3 regions of the Streptomyces sp. NPDC057623 genome follow, and region 2 is predicted to be linked to each of the others. Evidence: riboswitches for the same ligand, from Rfam matches in the RefSeq annotation. Region 2 holds a riboswitch; each other region holds the start of a gene.
What was found. Region 2 has a riboswitch for cyclic di-AMP ahead of ACFU95_RS23665 (peptidoglycan DD-metalloendopeptidase family protein). Riboswitches for the same ligand answer to the same signal wherever they lie in the genome.

Region 1: linked by a shared signal. The riboswitch ahead of ACFU95_RS01740 (transglycosylase SLT domain-containing protein) and the one ahead of ACFU95_RS23665 (peptidoglycan DD-metalloendopeptidase family protein) in region 2 are both predicted to bind cyclic di-AMP.
Region 3: linked by a shared signal. The riboswitch ahead of ACFU95_RS48920 (M23 family metallopeptidase) and the one ahead of ACFU95_RS23665 (peptidoglycan DD-metalloendopeptidase family protein) in region 2 are both predicted to bind cyclic di-AMP.

What each region holds. Positions count from the first base shown of each region.
Region 1 covers NZ_JBHVGZ010000001.1:359,762-365,319, forward strand. Annotated here, with positions in the region: gene ACFU95_RS01730 (peptide MFS transporter) at 1-412, shown strand, start outside; gene ACFU95_RS01735 (CocE/NonD family hydrolase) at 486-2,519, shown strand; cyclic di-AMP (ydaO/yuaA leader) riboswitch at 2,792-2,975, shown strand; gene ACFU95_RS01740 (transglycosylase SLT domain-containing protein) at 2,981-3,754, shown strand; gene ACFU95_RS01745 (HAD family hydrolase) at 3,751-4,578, opposite strand; gene fahA (fumarylacetoacetase) at 4,902-5,558, shown strand, end outside.
Region 2 covers NZ_JBHVGZ010000023.1:73,033-78,590, reverse strand. Annotated here, with positions in the region: gene ACFU95_RS23670 (DUF6250 domain-containing protein) at 70-786, opposite strand; gene ACFU95_RS23665 (peptidoglycan DD-metalloendopeptidase family protein) at 966-1,907, opposite strand; cyclic di-AMP (ydaO/yuaA leader) riboswitch at 1,912-2,107, opposite strand; gene ACFU95_RS23660 (alpha-galactosidase) at 2,377-4,446, opposite strand; gene ACFU95_RS23655 (tyrosine-protein phosphatase) at 4,627-5,424, shown strand; gene ACFU95_RS23650 (DUF6126 family protein) at 5,451-5,558, opposite strand, start outside.
Region 3 covers NZ_JBHVGZ010000120.1:10,585-16,142, reverse strand. Annotated here, with positions in the region: partial or broken gene ACFU95_RS48935 (GNAT family N-acetyltransferase) at 1-187, opposite strand, end outside; gene ACFU95_RS48930 (HPr family phosphocarrier protein) at 367-648, shown strand; gene ACFU95_RS48925 (GntR family transcriptional regulator) at 818-1,513, opposite strand; gene ACFU95_RS48920 (M23 family metallopeptidase) at 1,749-2,534, opposite strand; cyclic di-AMP (ydaO/yuaA leader) riboswitch at 2,548-2,711, opposite strand; gene ACFU95_RS48915 (M16 family metallopeptidase) at 2,962-4,350, opposite strand; gene ACFU95_RS48910 (M16 family metallopeptidase) at 4,347-5,558, opposite strand, start outside.

The DNA of each region.
Region 1 (5,558 bases), on a different contig from region 2:
CGGCCAGCCGCACGCGTCCAACAAGATCGCCATCGGGGTCGTCCTCGGTGGCCTGTCCTTCCTGCTGATGGCGCTCCCGACCTCCGGGCACTCCTCCGACGACTACCTGATGTCCGTCTGGTGGATCGTGGGTTCGTACCTGCTGCTCGGCCTCGGCGACGTCCTGCTGGAGACCTCCGGCATGTCGGCCACGACCAAGCTCGCCCCGGCCGCCTTCGCCGGCCAGACCATGTCCCTCTGGTTCCTGTCCCTCGCCCTGGCCAACGGCATCCAGGCCCAGACGGTCAAGCTCTACGACGACGTGTCCAAGCCCGCCTACTTCGGCGTCAACGGCGCGATCGCGGTGGTCGCCGGGCTCGCCGTGATGGCCGCGACACGCTGGCTGCGCCGCACCATGCACCCGGTGCACTGACCCGACACGACGCACGCCGTGCACCGACCCGACACGACGCAGCCGGTGCACTGACCCGACGGGGACCCCGCCCATGCACATCCGTACGTCCTTCCCCTACGAGACGACCCACCAAGACCTCCGCATCCCGCTCCCGGACGGGACCCTGCTGTACGCGCGCGTGTGGCGCCCCCTGACGGACGAGCCCGTACCGGCGCTCCTCGAATACCTTCCGTACCGCCTCACCGACTGGACCGCGCCCCGCGACCACCAACGCCACCCCTGGTACGCCGGCCACGGCTACGCCTCCGTGCGCGTGGACATCCGCGGCCACGGCAACAGCGAGGGCCTGCCGACGGACGAGTACTCGGCGACGGAACTGGCCGACGGGGTCGAGGTGGTCAACTGGCTGGCGGCCCAGCCCTGGTGCAACGGCAAAGTCGGCATGTTCGGCATCTCCTGGGGCGGCTTCAACTCCCTCCAGATCGCGGCCCTCGCGCCCGAGCCGCTCAAGGCGATCGTCACGGTCTGCTCGACGGACGATCGCTATGACAACGACGTGCACTACATGGGAGGTTCCGTCCTCGCCGTCGATATGCACGCCTGGGCGTCGACCATGCTCGCCTTCGTCGCCCGCCCACCGGACCCGCTGTACATCGGCGACGCCTGGCGGGACATGTGGCTCAGGCGGCTGGAGTCCGTCGAACCGTTCCTGCACACCTGGCTCGGCCATCAGACCCGTGACGACTACTGGCGTCACGGCAGCGTCTGCGAGGACTACGGCGCGATCGACGCCGCCGTCCTGGCGGTGGGCGGCTGGCACGACCCGTACCGCGACACGGTCCTGCGCCTGGTCGAGCACCTGCCCGCCGACCGCGTCCGCGGCCTGATCGGCCCCTGGTCGCACCAGTACCCCGACCGCGGCCTGCCGCCGGGCCCGGCCATCGGCTTTCTCCAGGAGACGCTGCGCTGGTGGGACCACTGGCTGAAGGACGAGGACACCGGCGTCATGTCCGAGCCCCTGCTGCGCTCCTACGTCAGCGACTCCCACCCGCCGGCCACGGTGTACCCCACGCTGCCCGGCCGCTGGGTCGGCGAGCCGGCCTGGCCCTCTCCCCATGTGCGCGCGGTGACGTACGCCTTCCAGGGCGCCCCCGTCCTGGTGCGCTCTCCCATGCACACCGGCATCGACGCCGGACGCTTCTTCCCGTTCGGCAACGACGCCGACCTGCCGCCCGACCAGCGGGAGGAGGACGCGCGCTCGGCGTGCTTCGAGTTCGAAGTGGGCGAGGAGACCTGGGTGCTGGGGCGGCCGAGGGTGCGGCTGCGGCTGACGTCGGAGGTGCCGCGCGGGCAGGTCGTCGCCCGGCTCTGCGACGTGGCGCCGGACGGTGCCTCGACCCTGGTGACGCGGGGCGTGCTGAACCTGTCCGCCCGCCATGGCCGCGATCGTGCGGTGCCGTGGGAGCCGGGCGCCACCCAGGACGTGACCTTCGAGCTGAACGGCATCGGCCACGCCTTCCCGCCCGGTCACCGCATCCGCCTCGCGGTCTCCTCCGCGTACTGGCCGTGGATCTGGCCCCAGCCGGACTCGGCGGCGGGCTTCGGCCTGGAACCGGCGGGAAGCTCCCTGGAACTTCCGGTACGCGCGCGTGCGTTGGACGAAACGGTGGACGACGTGGCGGAGGGCACGGCAAACGGCACGGCGATCACCTTCGAGGAACCGGAACAGGCGGAGCCGCTCGGCGTGAACTCCCCCGTCACGCTGGACGAGCCGCGCCCCGAGCGGCTGGTCGTGCGGGACGTGGCCAAGGGCGAGTGGCGCCTGGAGGTCGACCCTCGGTACGGCGGCACGCGCGTGTACCCCGACGGTCTGGAGTTCACCGAGGACGCGCTGGAGACGTACACGATCAACGAGTCGGACCCCTTGTCGGCCCGCACCCGATCGGAGTGGTCGATCCGTCTGCACCGCCCGGAGCAGGCATGGGACGCGACGGTGCGGACGCGCTCGGAGATCAGCTGTGACCGGCATGACTTCGTCGTCTCCAACGAGGTCGTCTGCCTGGAGGGCGAAGAGGTACTTTTCCACCGCACATGGGAGAAACGGACTCCACGGACAGCCGGATAAAGGCGAGTTGGATTCATTGCCCGATTTGCCGCTCTTGTGGATGCCAGTGACTTGGGTCACGCCCGCCCGGCCGCCCGCACCGCCCGGCACCCCCTCGTCTCCCCTTGCCTCACACGCAAGTTGAGGCTTGGCAACCGCAAAGGATCAAGTACCCCATACCCACCAGACCATGGTCAACCGGCACGTCAGGTGACCACGGCACTTGTTCCGGACATGTGCTCTCGCATACGTTCCCGCTCAGTCGGGCGGACGCCGAATCCTGCCGCCGCCCGAGTCATCCACCCACGGAACTCACACACGTACGGCAGGAGCGGGGGACCCAGGTAGGCCGCCGGACCGGACGCCTTGATGGCGCACCGGACGGCTAGGGGTGAAGTCGCGACGCCGCACGGCGGCGCGGCCGGGCATCTCCCGCCCGAACCCGACAGCTCACCTCGCAGGCGCCGGAGAGGAACAGCGCCATGTCCCGAGGCAAGCACCGCCGCCCCAGCACCAGTCCGCTCACCCGCCGTGTCGCCATGGCCGGCACCGGCACCGCCGCCCTCGCGCTCCCGCTGCTGAGCGCCACCACCGCGAGCGCCGCCCAGCCGGCCCAGGCCCCCAGCGCCGCCCAGGCGGCACCCCGGTCCGCGCCCTCCGTGGCGAAGGACAAGACCATTACGTACACCACGAAAAAGGGCGATTCGCTCTACGGCATCGCGGATCGGTATGACGCGCAGGGCGGCTGGAAGCAGCTCTACAAGGACAACCGCGCGACCATCGGCGACAACCCCCGGCTCATCCACCCGGGCGTCGACCTGAAGGTCCGGGCGACCAAGACGGCCGCCACGCCGACCAAGACGGCCGAGAAGGCGCCCGCGCCCGCCAAGAAGTCCGCCGTCGCCCAGGCCACCCAGTCGTCGGTGAAGACGTTCCCGGACAACCTCGACGGCTGGATCCGCAACGCCCTGGACATCATGGGACAGAACGGAATTCCGGGATCGTACGAGGGCATTCACCGCAACATCATGCGCGAGTCGTCGGGCAACCCGCAGGCCATCAACAACTGGGACTCCAACGCCGCGGCGGGCACCCCGTCCAAGGGCCTCCTCCAGGTCATCGACCCCACCTTCGCGGCCTACCACGTGCCGGGGACGGTGTACGACCCCTTCAACCCGGTCGCGAACATCGCGGCCGCGTGCAACTACGCGGCCGCGCGCTACGGCTCGATCGACAACGTCAACGGGCCCTACTAGGCGAGATCGGCGAAACTGCCCGCGAACAGTCTCTCGAGGACGACGGCGATGCCGTCGTCCTCGTTCGAGAGGGTGACCTCGTCGGCGACCGCCTTGAGTTCGGGGTGGGCATTGGCCATCGCCACCCCGCGGCCGGCCCAGTCGAACATGGGGATGTCGTTGGGCATGTCCCCGAAGGCGATGGTCTCGTGCGCGCCGAGGCCGAGGTGCTCGGCGGCGAGCGCGAGACCGGTCGCCTTGGTGATGCCGCATGGCTGGAGTTCGACGGTCCCGGGCCCGGACATGGTGACCGTCGCGAGGGAACCGACGACCGATCGCGCCGTCGCAGCCAACTCGTCGTCGGACAGGGTGGGATGGCGCAGCAGCACCTTGCTGATCGGCTCGCACCACAGGTCGTCGCGGTACTGGACGCGTACGGCGGGCAGGGTGGGGTGGGGCATCAGGTACCCGGGTTCGATGAGCGTGAGCCCGTCGACGCCGTCCTGGTCGACGGCCGCGTACACCTCCCCGACCTCGGCCTCGATCTTGCCGAGCGCGGTCTCCGCCAACTCCCGGTCCAGGGTGACGGACCACAGCAGACGGTCCGCGCCGGCGTCGTACAACTGCGCGCCCTGTCCGCACACCGCGAGCCCCCGGCTGCCCAGGACGTCGAGGAGCGGCCGCACTCTGGGCGCCGGCCGTCCTGTCACGACGAGGTGCTGGGCACCGGCCGCCGCGACCTGCGCGAGCGCGTCGAGGGAGCGGTCGGAGAGCGTGTCGTCGCCTCGGAGCAGCGTCCCGTCCAGGTCAGTGGCGATGAGTGAATATGCGATGGGTGGGGCCATGATCAGAGAATACGGACAGGAAGCCCCATCGACTCGACGTGAACCGGACGGCTGCTGTGTTCACATGTGTTGACACCTGTTCCGGTTCGGATTCTGTTTCAGCCTGCGCAACTTCCTTCCGGTTGTTGCGATTTCACTCCCCCGTGGTCCGGCGGCCGCGTCAGCGCATCGCGTCGGAGGCGCCCGAGTCTCGGCCGGGTACCGCGACCTGGTGATTCACCGGCCCGGCGACGCGAGCTCGGCACTGCCCAAGACCGGCACCTCACCCGTAACGTGTGGCCCGACCACATGGCACGGAGCGTATGAGAGTGAGGCAGCACCCCATGCCCCCCTTCGATCTCCCCGAGGGCGACCCCTTCGGCACGCACAACCTTCCGTACGGCGTCTTCTCCCTTCCCGGCTCGGACTCCGCGCGCCGGGTCGGCGTCCGGCTCGGCGACCACGTCCTCGACGCGGGCAAGGCGGCCCACGCACTCGGCTCGCCGTATGCCCCACTGCTCGCCCAGGACTCCCTGAACCCGCTGCTCGCCGCGGGCCCCACCGCCTGGTCGGACGTGCGCCGCGCCCTGACGGCGTGGGTGACGGTTCCGGCGCACCAGGCGGCCGTCGCGGACCTGTTCCACCCCCTGTCCTCGGTGACTCTGCACCTCCCCTTCGAGGTCGCGGACTACGTCGACTTCTACGCCTCCGAGAACCACGCCCGTAACGTCGGCCAGATCTTCCGCCCCGACGCCGCGGACTCCCTGACCCCCAACTGGAAGCATCTGCCGATCGGTTACCACGGACGCTCCGGCACGGTCGTCGTGTCCGGTACGGATGTCGTACGCCCGTCGGGCCAGCGAAAGGCTCCCGCCGACCCGGCTCCGGTCTTCGGCCCGTCGGTCCGCCTCGACATCGAGGCCGAGGTCGGCTTCGTGGTCGGGACGCCGTCGGCGATGGGCGAGCCGGTGGCGCTGGGCGACTTCCGGGAGCACGTCTTC
Region 2 (5,558 bases):
GGCGAGGGTTGACGAGCGGTGAGATAAGCCACTCCTAAAGGGTTCACCAAACTCGGAATAACCCTCCGATCAGGCGCGTTGTGGGCGCAACCGCCACACCCGGAAGTCGCTGACCCGGAAGTGACTCCACACGGTCCGGAAGGCGAAGTGCCCGCCGGTGTACGGCTCCTGGTCGGTATGGTCGAAGACGAGCCGCCCGTTGTTCCACCACTGGACGGTCGAGCCGTCGGAGACGATACGGACCCGGTTCGGCTGGTTGGGCACCAGCAGCGGCTCCGTGTAGTCGAAGATCAGCGGGCGGACCCCGGCCTCGCCGACGTACCGGCGCAGCCGTGTCGTGGTGTTGTAGTTGGCGCCGTAGCCGGCGTAGTACGTCTTGAGGTGGTCGTACTCCTCCAGCGCGCCGCCCCGTCGCGTGGCGAAGAGGTCGTCCGGGGAGCGGACGTCGAGGGCGTTCCAGAAGTTGTTGAGGTCGGAGACACGGTCGTTGGGGCCGCCGGCCGAGACCGCGGTGGCCGTGTACTCGATGGCGTAGGGCCCTTCGAGCCGCTGCCTGAACCACACGGTGGCCCCGCTGGGCACGTCGATCTCCAGTACACCGTGGGCGGCGGTGACGGTGCCGCCGTTCTGCAGCTCGGTCGCCCACTGGCCGAGGCCGTGGCAGAAGTCGTCGCGGGCGATGAGCCGGCGGTGGGGGCCGGCGGCGCTCGCCGCACCCGCGGGAACCAGCGCTCCCAGGGCGGCGCCCGCGGCCAGGGTTCCGAATGCTCTGCGCGTGGTCGACACGGATGGGCTCCTTCGCTGGGGCGATGACATAGAAAGCGCTTGCACCGACTGGACGGAGATCACTCTCCCCCCATCGCCCCCACTCTGTCGACACCCGCGAACACACCGAAGGCCGGACCCGGGGATCGGGGTCCGGCCTTCGGTTGCGTGTCAGGCAGGTGGCTGTCGCGGGGCCGCCGTCAGCCGATGGCGACGCCCTTCGAACGGAGGTAGGCGACCGGGTCCAGGTCCGAGCCGTAGTCCGGCGTGGTCCGGATCTCGAAGTGGAGGTGGGGGCCGGTGACGTTGCCGGTCGCGCCGGAGAGGCCTATCTGCTGGCCCGCGGTCACGGTCTGGCCGCTCGAGACGGAGAGGGAGGACAGGTGGGCGTACTGCGCGTAGTAGCCGTCGGCGAGCTGGATGACGACCTGGTTGCCGTACGCGCCGCCCCAGCCGGCCGAGACGACGGTGCCCGCGCCGACCGCCTTCAGCGGGGTGCCGGTGGCGGCGGAGAAGTCGACACCGGTGTGGTAGCCGCTCGACCACATGCTGCCCGCCACCTTGTACGCGGTGCCGACGGCGGCGCCGTCGACAGGGGCGGAGAAGCCGCTGGACGTGCCGGCGTCCTCGGCACTCTCGGTGGTCGTGGCGGTCTTCGACGCGGCGGACTTCGAGGCGGCCGCGTCGGAGGGCGACTTGGAAGGCGCGGAGGAGGAAGACGAGGGGGAGGACGACGACTTGGGAGTGCTCGCCGTCGCCTTCTTGCCGCCGATCGAGAGCTTCAGGCCGGGGTGGATCAGCGACGGGTCGTCGCCGACGGCCTCGCGGTTGTCGGCGTAGAGCTGCTTCCAGCCACCGCTGACGTTCTGGTCGTCGGCGATCTTCGAAAGGTAATCGCCGACCTTCACCGAATAGGTCCGCAGACCGGCCTTCTTCTCGGTGTCCTTCTTGTCGACCGCCTTCTTCTCGGCGACCGGAAGGGACTGAACGGCCTTTTCCGAAACGGACTGCGAGGGAGCGGCGTGGGCGCCGGTGGCACCGATGAGCGGGAGAGCGAGAGCGGCTCCACCGGTTCCGGCGACGGCGATGGAGCGAGTGAAGCGCAGGGACTTCGGGCGGCGGTGCTTACCCTTCGCGGGCATGGCGAATTCCTCTCCGGCGCCTGCGAGGTGAGCTGTCGGGTTCGGGCTGGAGATGCCCGGTCGCGTGGGGACGCGACTTGACCCCAAGCCTGTTCCGGAGACCGGAACAGGCGGTTGTACCTGTGGGTCCCCCGCTCCTGCCGTACACGGGTGAGTTTGCGCGGGATCCGGTCGGCGGCAGGATTCGGCGTCCGTCCGGATTGGTGGCGAACGTAAGCGAGGAAGACGCAAGGGAACAAGTGAGGGGTTCCGCCCGAATGCGTTCCTGTTGATCCCTTGTGGGAATTACCCGTCACCCTGCGTGAATTATCAGGCGTCGTCCGACTCAAAACCCCTTGAAAAGCACCTTAATTACATGAACATGACGGGCGACGCACCGTCACGGATATGACGCTCCTCACGTGACACTGCTCCACCTTCCTTTACTCCAGAGCGAGTTGGAATGAAGGCACCAATTCGGACAGAAACCCTAGATGCGACGCAGCCGGATAACCGTCGCATCAAGGTCGCCCCGCAAACCGACACGAAGTCCATGATGTCCCAGTACGGCGCCTCGGTGAATTTCGCCCGTTTCAAGGCATTCATACGCTGCCGTCGGGTCCAGGGCGCGCAGCCGCAGCGTCGGGACGGGCTCGCCGTAGCGCTGCGCCTGGAGCCAGGCGAGGACGACCGTCTCGTCCCCGAGCACGTACTGCACCGCGCTGAGCCCGCCCCGCGGAGCCCGCAGCCGGTAGAGGTCGCCCCGCTGCACCAGGGGCCGGATCTCCTTGTAGAGGGTCACCCACTCCCGCGCCTCGGCGAGCTCCTCCTCGGTCCACCGGGCGAGGTCGCCACCGACCCCGAGCACCCCGGCCATGGCGCTCACGAACCGGAAGCGCAGGGAGCTGGCGCGGTGGTTGAGCATGGCGTTCGGGCTGTCGGTGACCCAGGCGGCCATGGCCCGGGCCGGGTGGATCTGACTGAAGCCGTGCTGGATGGCGAGCCGGTCGAGCGGGTCGGTGTTGTCCGAGGTCCACACCTGGTCCGTCCGGCCCAGCACACCGAGGTCGATCCGTCCGCCGCCGCCCGAGCAGGACTCGAAGGCCACGCCCGGGTGGGCCGCGCGCAGCCGGTCCAGCAGGCCGTACAGGGCGCGCACGTGGTCGACCCACAGGCGCTGCGGGTACGGCTCACCGGGCCAGCCCGCGTCGGTGAAGCAGCGGTTGAAGTCCCACTTCACATAGTCGATCGGGGCACTGGAGAGGAGTCCGTCGAGCCGCTCCCACAGGTACTCCTGGACGTCCTCGCGCGCGAGGTTCAGTACGAGTTGATTGCGGAATTCCGTCCGGTTTCGTCCCGATTGATACTGAACCCAGTCTGGATGGGCTCGATACAACTCACTGTCCGGATTGACCATTTCCGGTTCGACCCAGATGCCGAACTGCATGCCGAGCGCGTGCACGTACTCGGCGAGCGGCTTGAGACCGGCGGGAAACCGGTCGGGGTTCGGTGTCCAGTCGCCGAGCCCGGCCCGGTCGCTGGTGCGGGTCCCGAACCATCCGTCGTCGACCACGAACAGCTCCACGCCGATGGCCGCGGCCCGCCGCGCGAGCACACTCTGCTGCTCCTCGGAGATGTCGAACTCCGTCGCCTCCCAGGAGTTGAACAGCACCGGCCGGTCCTGGTCGGCGTTCGGGATCACATACCCGCGCTGGTAGGCGTGCCAGGCGCGACTCGCCCCGCCGAAGCCGCCGTCGCTCCACAGGCCCGCGAAGACGGGCGTGGTGAAGGACTCCCCCGCCGCCAGCCGCAGCAGGCCCGAGTCGTCGTGTCCGGCGCCGCCCGTGACCTGCACGCGCGCGTCCGGGAGTTGGGCGACGGCGATGCGCCAGGACCCGGACCAGCCCAGGGCGCAGCCGTAGACCTCGCCGCGCTCCTCGGTGGCGTCCGTGTCGAGCGCGACCCAGGGCAGGTGCTGGTGCCCGGTGTGCCCGCGGCGGCTGCCGATGACCTGCTCACCGTAGGTGAGAGGGGAGCGCGCCAGCCGGGACTCGGCACCCCAGCGGCCGTGCAGCTGGGACAGCCGCCAGTCCTCCCGGCCGGGCAGCGTCCAGGTCGCGGAGTCGGCGCGCAGCAGCTCCAGGACGGGTCCCTGGTTGTCCAGGGTCACCCAGCGCTCCACGACGTCCCCGCGCATCCGGTAGTGCAGGGTGACGGTCAGCCCGTCGTCAGCGAAGCGCAACCGCAGCTCGTCACCCCCGACCTCGTACCGCTCGAAACCCCACTCGGTGCCGCGGCGCTCCCCGGTGCGCACGGACAGGGCCGGCCGGACGAAGCGGGGGCCGCCCTCGACCGGATACTCCTCGCGCCCGTCGAGCGGGGACTCGAAGGGCCAGTACTCCGGCAGCGGGCCAACGGCGAGGGCCTCGGCGTCGGCGAGCGCGATCCGCGGCCCCCAGTGGAGGTGCAGCAGCTCGTCGCCGTCGGTCAGGTGGACGGCGTAACTGCTGGTGGGCCCGGAGAGGAGCCACGTACGGCCGTTGTCGGAGATCTCCAGCATCAAGCCCTCACAGAGACGAACAGGTGCGATCAAGTACCAACATCATCAAGGCCCGCGGCGTCCCGGGGCAACGCCTGTGGACAACTCATTGCCCCAGGAAGCCATGTCGTATGGTCGAGAGCGCACCCCGTCGGCCGCATAGCCGAGCCATGCCGCCGGGGCCGACTGGGAGGAGCCCCCGTGACGCAGCAGATCCCGTCGACCGAGCCCGAACTGGCCGGAGTTCGCAATTTCCGCGATGTGGGCGGGCTACCGACGGTGGACGGACGGCGGGTGCGGCACGGGGTCCTGTTCCGCAGCGGTCACCTCGCGCACGCGACCGAGGACGACGCGGCCTTCCTCGGCTCCCTCGGGCTGCACACGATCTTCGACTTCCGCAACGCGGCCGATCAGAAGCTCGAAGGGGCCGATGTGGAGCTGCCGGGGGTGCGCAATGTGAACCTGCCGCTGTCCGACCCCGCGGACGGCGCGGAGTTCTGGAAGATGGTCCGCGACGGCGACCTCGACCAGTTGCGGGAGATCCTGGCGGACGGCAAGGGCGCGGGCCGGATGATCGCCTCCTACCGCATGATCATCAAGGAGCGCACCGCCGAGCACTCCCAGGTGCTGCACGCGCTCGCGCAGGACAGCGTCCCCGCCCTGATGCACTGCGCGGCCGGCAAGGACCGCGCCGGCCTGTCCATCGCGGTGACACTGCTCGCCCTCGGCGTCGAGCGCGAGGCGATCATCGTCGACTACCTGGAGTCCAACGCCAAGCACCGCCGCTACAAGGTGCGCCGCAGCGGCAGCGACGCGTCGGCGTACTCACCCGAGGTCATGGAGCTGCTCAGCCCGCTGTTCGACGCCCGGGGCGAGTATCTGGCGGCGGCCTTCGAGACGATCGACGAGACATGGGGCGGCGTCGACACCTACCTGGAGCAGGGTCTGCGGGTCACCCCGGAGCTCCGGGAGCGCCTGCGGGATCGGCTGCTCGACTGACCCCGGACGCCACCACGCGCCCGTGCCTACTTCGCGCCCACCTCGAACAGCAGGTAGAGGAAGCCCGCGAAGACGTGCCCCACCGCGATGTAGATGATGAGCCGCACCCACAGGGCACGCGGGAACTTCTCCTC
Region 3 (5,558 bases), on a different contig from region 2:
ACAGTCGCGGGTAGGGCGCGAAGAAGCGGTAGTACTTCGACTCGTCCGACACCTGCTCGTAGAAGCTGACCAGGCGCTCGGCGTCATCAACGGTGATGGGGCGGATGCGCGCGGTGCCGCCGTCGCGCAGCACCACGTCGGCTTCCCAGTGGGCGGGGTACTCGTGCCGGTCCGAGGCGCTCTGCATGGGGCCCAGAGTACGGCTCGCGTACGACAACGGCGCGAGGCAGTCTGTGGAGGACGTATGACGGGTCGAGGCCGCGACCCGACGGTCACCTCAGGAGGGGACGTTTTGTCCCTCCCGGCATGCTTCACGGGTGTGGGAAACTGGTCTAGACAACCCTGAACACCGAAGGGCAGCATCACATGGCTGAGCGCCGCGTCAACGTCGGCTGGGCCGAGGGCCTCCACGCCCGCCCCGCTTCCATCTTCGTCCGGGCCGCCACGGCCGCAGGTATCCCGGTGACGATCGCCAAGGCCGACGGCAACCCCGTCAACGCGGCCTCCATGCTGGCCGTCCTGGGCCTGGGCGCCCAGGGTGGTGAGGAGATCGTGCTCGCCTCCGACGCCGAGGGCGCCGACGTCGCCCTCGACCGTCTGGCGAAGCTGGTCTCCGAGGGCCTCGAGGAGCTGCCCGAGACGGTCTGAATGACCTGAGCGGCACTCCGTAGCAAGTGGTGAAGCCGCGTCCGCCTTTTCGGCGGGCGCGGCTTCGCTGTTTTCGGGCAGGCGGCCACCGGAATTACCGGTCCACCTGAAAAAGGGCAGCGGAAATTATCCGCCACCGAATATCCCCTCTTTGTATACGGCGCCCGTGTTAATGTCGCAGGCTCGGCATGTTTACGGGATGTTGCGAATTCCTCACACGGTCGGCGCGATCGCCGCCGGTGCCGAACCGCAGCCGGTGCGCGGAGAGCGCGCGCTCGGCGTGCAGTGCCGTGACCGCCCGGGCGCGCTCACCGTCGCCGCGCGCCACCGCGTCCACGATCGCGCCGTGCTCGGTCCAGGACTCCGCGGGGTTGGCCGGCGCCTCCACGGCGTACATCCAGGCGATCTTGTGACGCAGCTGGGTCAGCGTCGAGGCCAGCGCGGGGCTGCCGGAGGCCTGGGCCAGCGTCTCGTGGAACCAGCTGCCCAGCGAGCGCAGATCCTCGCTGTTTCCCCTCCTGGCCCGCTCCTGGCCCAGCCTGACCAGGCCGCGCAGGACTTTCAGATGGGCCTCGGTGCGCCGCTGGGCGGCCCGGGCGGCACCGAGCGGCTCCAGGAGCGTGCGCATCTCCAGCAGGTCGGCGGCCTCCTGCTCGGTCGGTTCGGCGACGCACGCGCCCGCGTGCCGCCGGGTCACCACGAAGCCCTCCGCCTCCAGGGTGCGCAGGGCCTCCCGGACGGGGACGCGGGAGACGCCGTAGCGCCGCGCGAGGAGTTCCTCGGTGAGCCGGCCGCCGCGCTCGTAGACGCCGGCGACGATGTCGTCCCGGATCGCGGTGCATACCGAGTGCGCCGGAATACGCATGACCGACCTCCGCCTTAATCCCCGTGAAACGTCGACGAATGACGTGTTCCCGGTGACTCTATTGCAACCGGACGGAATTTCCGACGGCGGGCCGGAATCCATGGATATTTTTTGGACAGTCGATCGTCCCGGAAACGCCGAAAGCCCCGGCACGGGAGCCGGGGCTTCGGGGAAGCAGTGCCTCGGGGAGGCGGACCGCTGAGAGGCGGGGCCTCGGGGAGACGCGGTGGGGACGTCAGACGTTCACGCCGTGCGAGCGCAGGTAGGCGACGGGGTCGATGTCGGAGCCGTACTCGGCCGTCGTGCGGGCCTCGAAGTGCAGGTGCGGTCCGGTGACGTTGCCGGTGGCGCCGGACAGGCCGATCTGCTGGCCGGGGGTGACGGTCTGGCCCACCGAGACGCCGATGGACGACAGGTGGCCGTACTGGGTGTACGTGCCGTCGTTCATCCTGATCACGATGTTGTTGCCGTACGACCCGCCCCAGCCGGCCTCCACGACGGTGCCGGAGCCGACCGCGTGGACGGAGGTGCCGCTGGCGGCGTGGAAGTCGACGCCGGTGTGGCTGCCGGAGGACCAGACGGCCCCGCCGGACTTGTAGCCGGTGGAGACGTACGAACCTGAGATCGGGGCGACGTAGGACAGCAGGCGCTTGCGCTCGGCCTCGCGGGCGGCGCGCTCCTTGGCCTCGCGCTCCTGCTTGGCCTTCTCGGCGGCCTGCTTGCGGGCGGCCTCCTCGGCGGCCTGCTTCCTGGCCGCGGCCTCCTGGGCGGCCTGCTTCTGGGCGGCGGCCTGGGCGTCGATCTGCTCGGCGAGCGTGTCGTCGACGGTGATGACGGGTATGAGACCGGTCTGCTCGACGGCGGGTTCGGCGGCGAGAGCCGGGGCGGCCAGGGTGCCTATGACGCCGGTGGCGGTGAGAGCGGCGACGCCCGCCGCGCGGGCGGTGGTGCGCTCGAACCGGCCGGGACGACGATGCTTCCCGGAGGCGCGGTTCTTCCCGGTGGCGCAGGTGAACGCCATGTAGTGGCTGGTCCTTTCCTTCCTTCTCGCCTACCGGGTTAGCTGACGGGTTCGGAGCAGGAAGGTCTCCTACGGACCCCCTCGCGGCTGCGCGGGCGTCCGATTCACCCCAGGGACTACGGGCGGGTCCCCGGCTCCCCTGGCTCGCGCCGTACGGGGACTCGGCGATGGCTGTCCGGTGCCGCGGGCGCGGCGCACTGCCTGACGGACAGCCCGGAAGACGCTAAGCGGCACCACTTTCAATCCCCAAACGGATCGCGGATTTTGTAGCGCATCCCACAGGCCAGACAGGCAACCTTTCCCTCAATTCGGGCATAAAGGGGCCCTGGTGACTTCGAAGTCACCAGGGCCCCTCACGCACGCGTGCCGTCGCCCGGCGCGGTGTCGTCCTCTACTCGGTCCTCTGCTCGGTCCTGTGCCCGGCCCTCTACTCGGCTGCCACGACGGTGACTTCGCCGATGCCGAGGGCCTCGACGGGCTCCCGGATCGCGGCCGCGTCGCCGACGAGGATCGTCACCAGGCGGTCCACCGGGAAGGCGCTCACGGCCGCCGCGGTGGCCTCGACGGTGCCGGTCGCGGCGAGCTGCTGGTACAGCTTCGCCTGGTAGTCGTCGGGCAGGTGCTGCTCGACCTGGTCGGCCAGCGTGTTCGCCACGGAGGCGGCGGTCTCGTACTTCAGCGGGGCCACCCCGACGAGGTTCTGCACGGCGAAGTCCCGCTCGGCGTCGGTGAGCCCTTCACCGGCGACCCCGCGCAGGACCTTCCAGAGGTCGTCCAGCGCCGGACCGGTGTTCGGGGTGTCGACGGAGCCGCTGATGGCGAGCATCGCCGCGCCCGTGCCGTCCGGAGCGGAGCGCATGACCTGCCCGAACGCGCGCACACCGTAGGTGTAGCCCTTCTCCTCGCGCAGGACCTTGTCCAGGCGGGAGGTGAGGGTGCCGCCGAGGCAGTAGGTGCCGAGCACCTGCGCGGGCCACACGCGGTCGTGCCGGTCGGGGCCGATACGGCCGATCAGCAGCTGCGTCTGCACGGCGCCGGGGCGGTCCACGATGACGACGCGGCCGGTGTCGTCCGCGGTCACCGGCGGGACCGGGCGGGGCTGGGCCGGGGAGCCGGTCCAGGCGCCCAGGGTGTCGCCGAGCAGGGCGTCGAGGTCGACGCCGGTGAGGTCGCCGACGACCACGACGGTGGAGGTGACGGGGCGCACGTGCCGCTCGTAGAAGGCGCGTACGCCCGCCGAGTCGATGCCCGTGACCGTGTCCTCGGTGCCCTGACGCGGGCGCGACATGCGCGAGGTCGCCGGGAACAGCTCCTTGGAGAGCTCCTTGGCGGCGCGGCGCGAGGGGTTGGCCAGCTCGTGCGGGATCTCGTCGAGCCGGTTGCGCACCAGGCGCTCGACCTCGGCGTCCTCGAACGCGGGCGCCCTGAGGGCGTCGGCGAGCAGCCCCAGCGCCTTCGGCAGACGGGAGACGGGCACCTCGAGGCTGACGCGGATGCCGGGGTGGTCGGCGTACGCGTCGAGCGTGGCGCCGCAACGCTCCAACTCGGCCGCGAACTCCTCGGCGGTGTGCTTGTCGGTGCCCTCGGAGAGGGCGCGCGCCATGATCGTGGCGATGCCGTCCAAGCCCTTCGGCTCGGCGTCCAGGGGCGTGTCCAGGAGCACCTCGACGGCGATGACCTGCTGGCCGGGGCGGTGGCAGCGCAGGACCGTCAGGCCGTTGTCCAGCTTGCCGCGCTCGGGCGCAGGGAACGCCCAGGGCCGGGCCTCGCCGGCCTGTGGCTGCGGGTGGAACTCCATGCTGGCGAGCTCGGTCACTGCGCCGACTCCTCGTTCTCGTCGGTGGCGGGGGCTTGGGCGTCCTCGGCCTCGTCGGCGACCGGCTCGTACACGAGCACCGCGCGGTTGTCGGGACGCAGGCGGGCCTTGGCGACCTCCTGGACCTCCTCGGCGGTGACGGCGAGGACGCGCTGCACGGCGGTGAAGGCGAGCTGCGGGTCGCCGAACAGGACGGCGTACCGGCACAGTTCGTCGGCGCGGCCAGCGACGGTGCCGAGCCGGTCCAGCCACTCGCGCTCCAGCTGGGCCTGCGCGCGCTCCATCTCCTCGGCGGTCGGGCCGTCCGCCGCGAAGCGGGCGAGCTCCTCGTCGACGGCCGCCTCGATGACGGGGACCTCGACATCGCCGGAGGTCTTCACGTCCAGCCAGCCCAGGGAGGGCGCCCCGGCCAGGCGCAGCAGGCCGAACCCGGCCGCCACGGCCGTACGGTCGCGCCGCACGAGCCGGTTGTAGAGACGGGAGGACTCACCGCCGCCGAGGACGGTCAGCGCCAGGTCGGCCGCGTCGCACTCGCGTGTGCCGTCCATCGGGAGCCGGTAGGCCGCCATCATCGCGCGCGCGGGAACGTTCTCCTCGACGACCTCGCGCAGCTGCTCGCCGATGGTTTCGGGCAGTGCGCCGTCGCGCGGCTCGGGCTTGCCGTCGTGAGCCTGGATGGAACCGAAGTACTTCTCGACCCAGGCGAGGGTCTGCTCCGGGTCGATGTCGCCGACGATGGACAGGACGGCGTTGTTGGGCGCGTAGTAGGTGCGGAAGAACGCGCGGGCGTCCTCCAGGCTGGCCGCGTCCAGGTCGGCCATCGAGCCGATCGGCGTGTGGTGGTAGGGGTGTCCGTCGGGGTACGACAGGGCGGTCAGCTTCTCGAACGCCGTGCCGTAGGGGACGTTGTCGTAGCGCTGGCGGCGCTCGTTCTTGACGACGTCGCGCTGGTTCTCCAGGCCCTCCTCGTCGAGCGCCACCAGGAGGCTGCCCATACGGTCGGCCTCCAGCCACAGCGCGAGCTCCAGCTGGTGGGCGGGCATGGTCTCGAAGTAGTTGGTGCGCTCGAAGCTGGTGGTGCCGTTCGGCGAGCCGCCCGCGCCCTGGACGAGCTCGAAGTGGCCCGTGCCCTTCACGCTGCTCGATCCCTGGAACATCAGGTGCTCGAAGAGGTGGGCGAGTCCGGTACGGCCCTTGACCTCGTGACG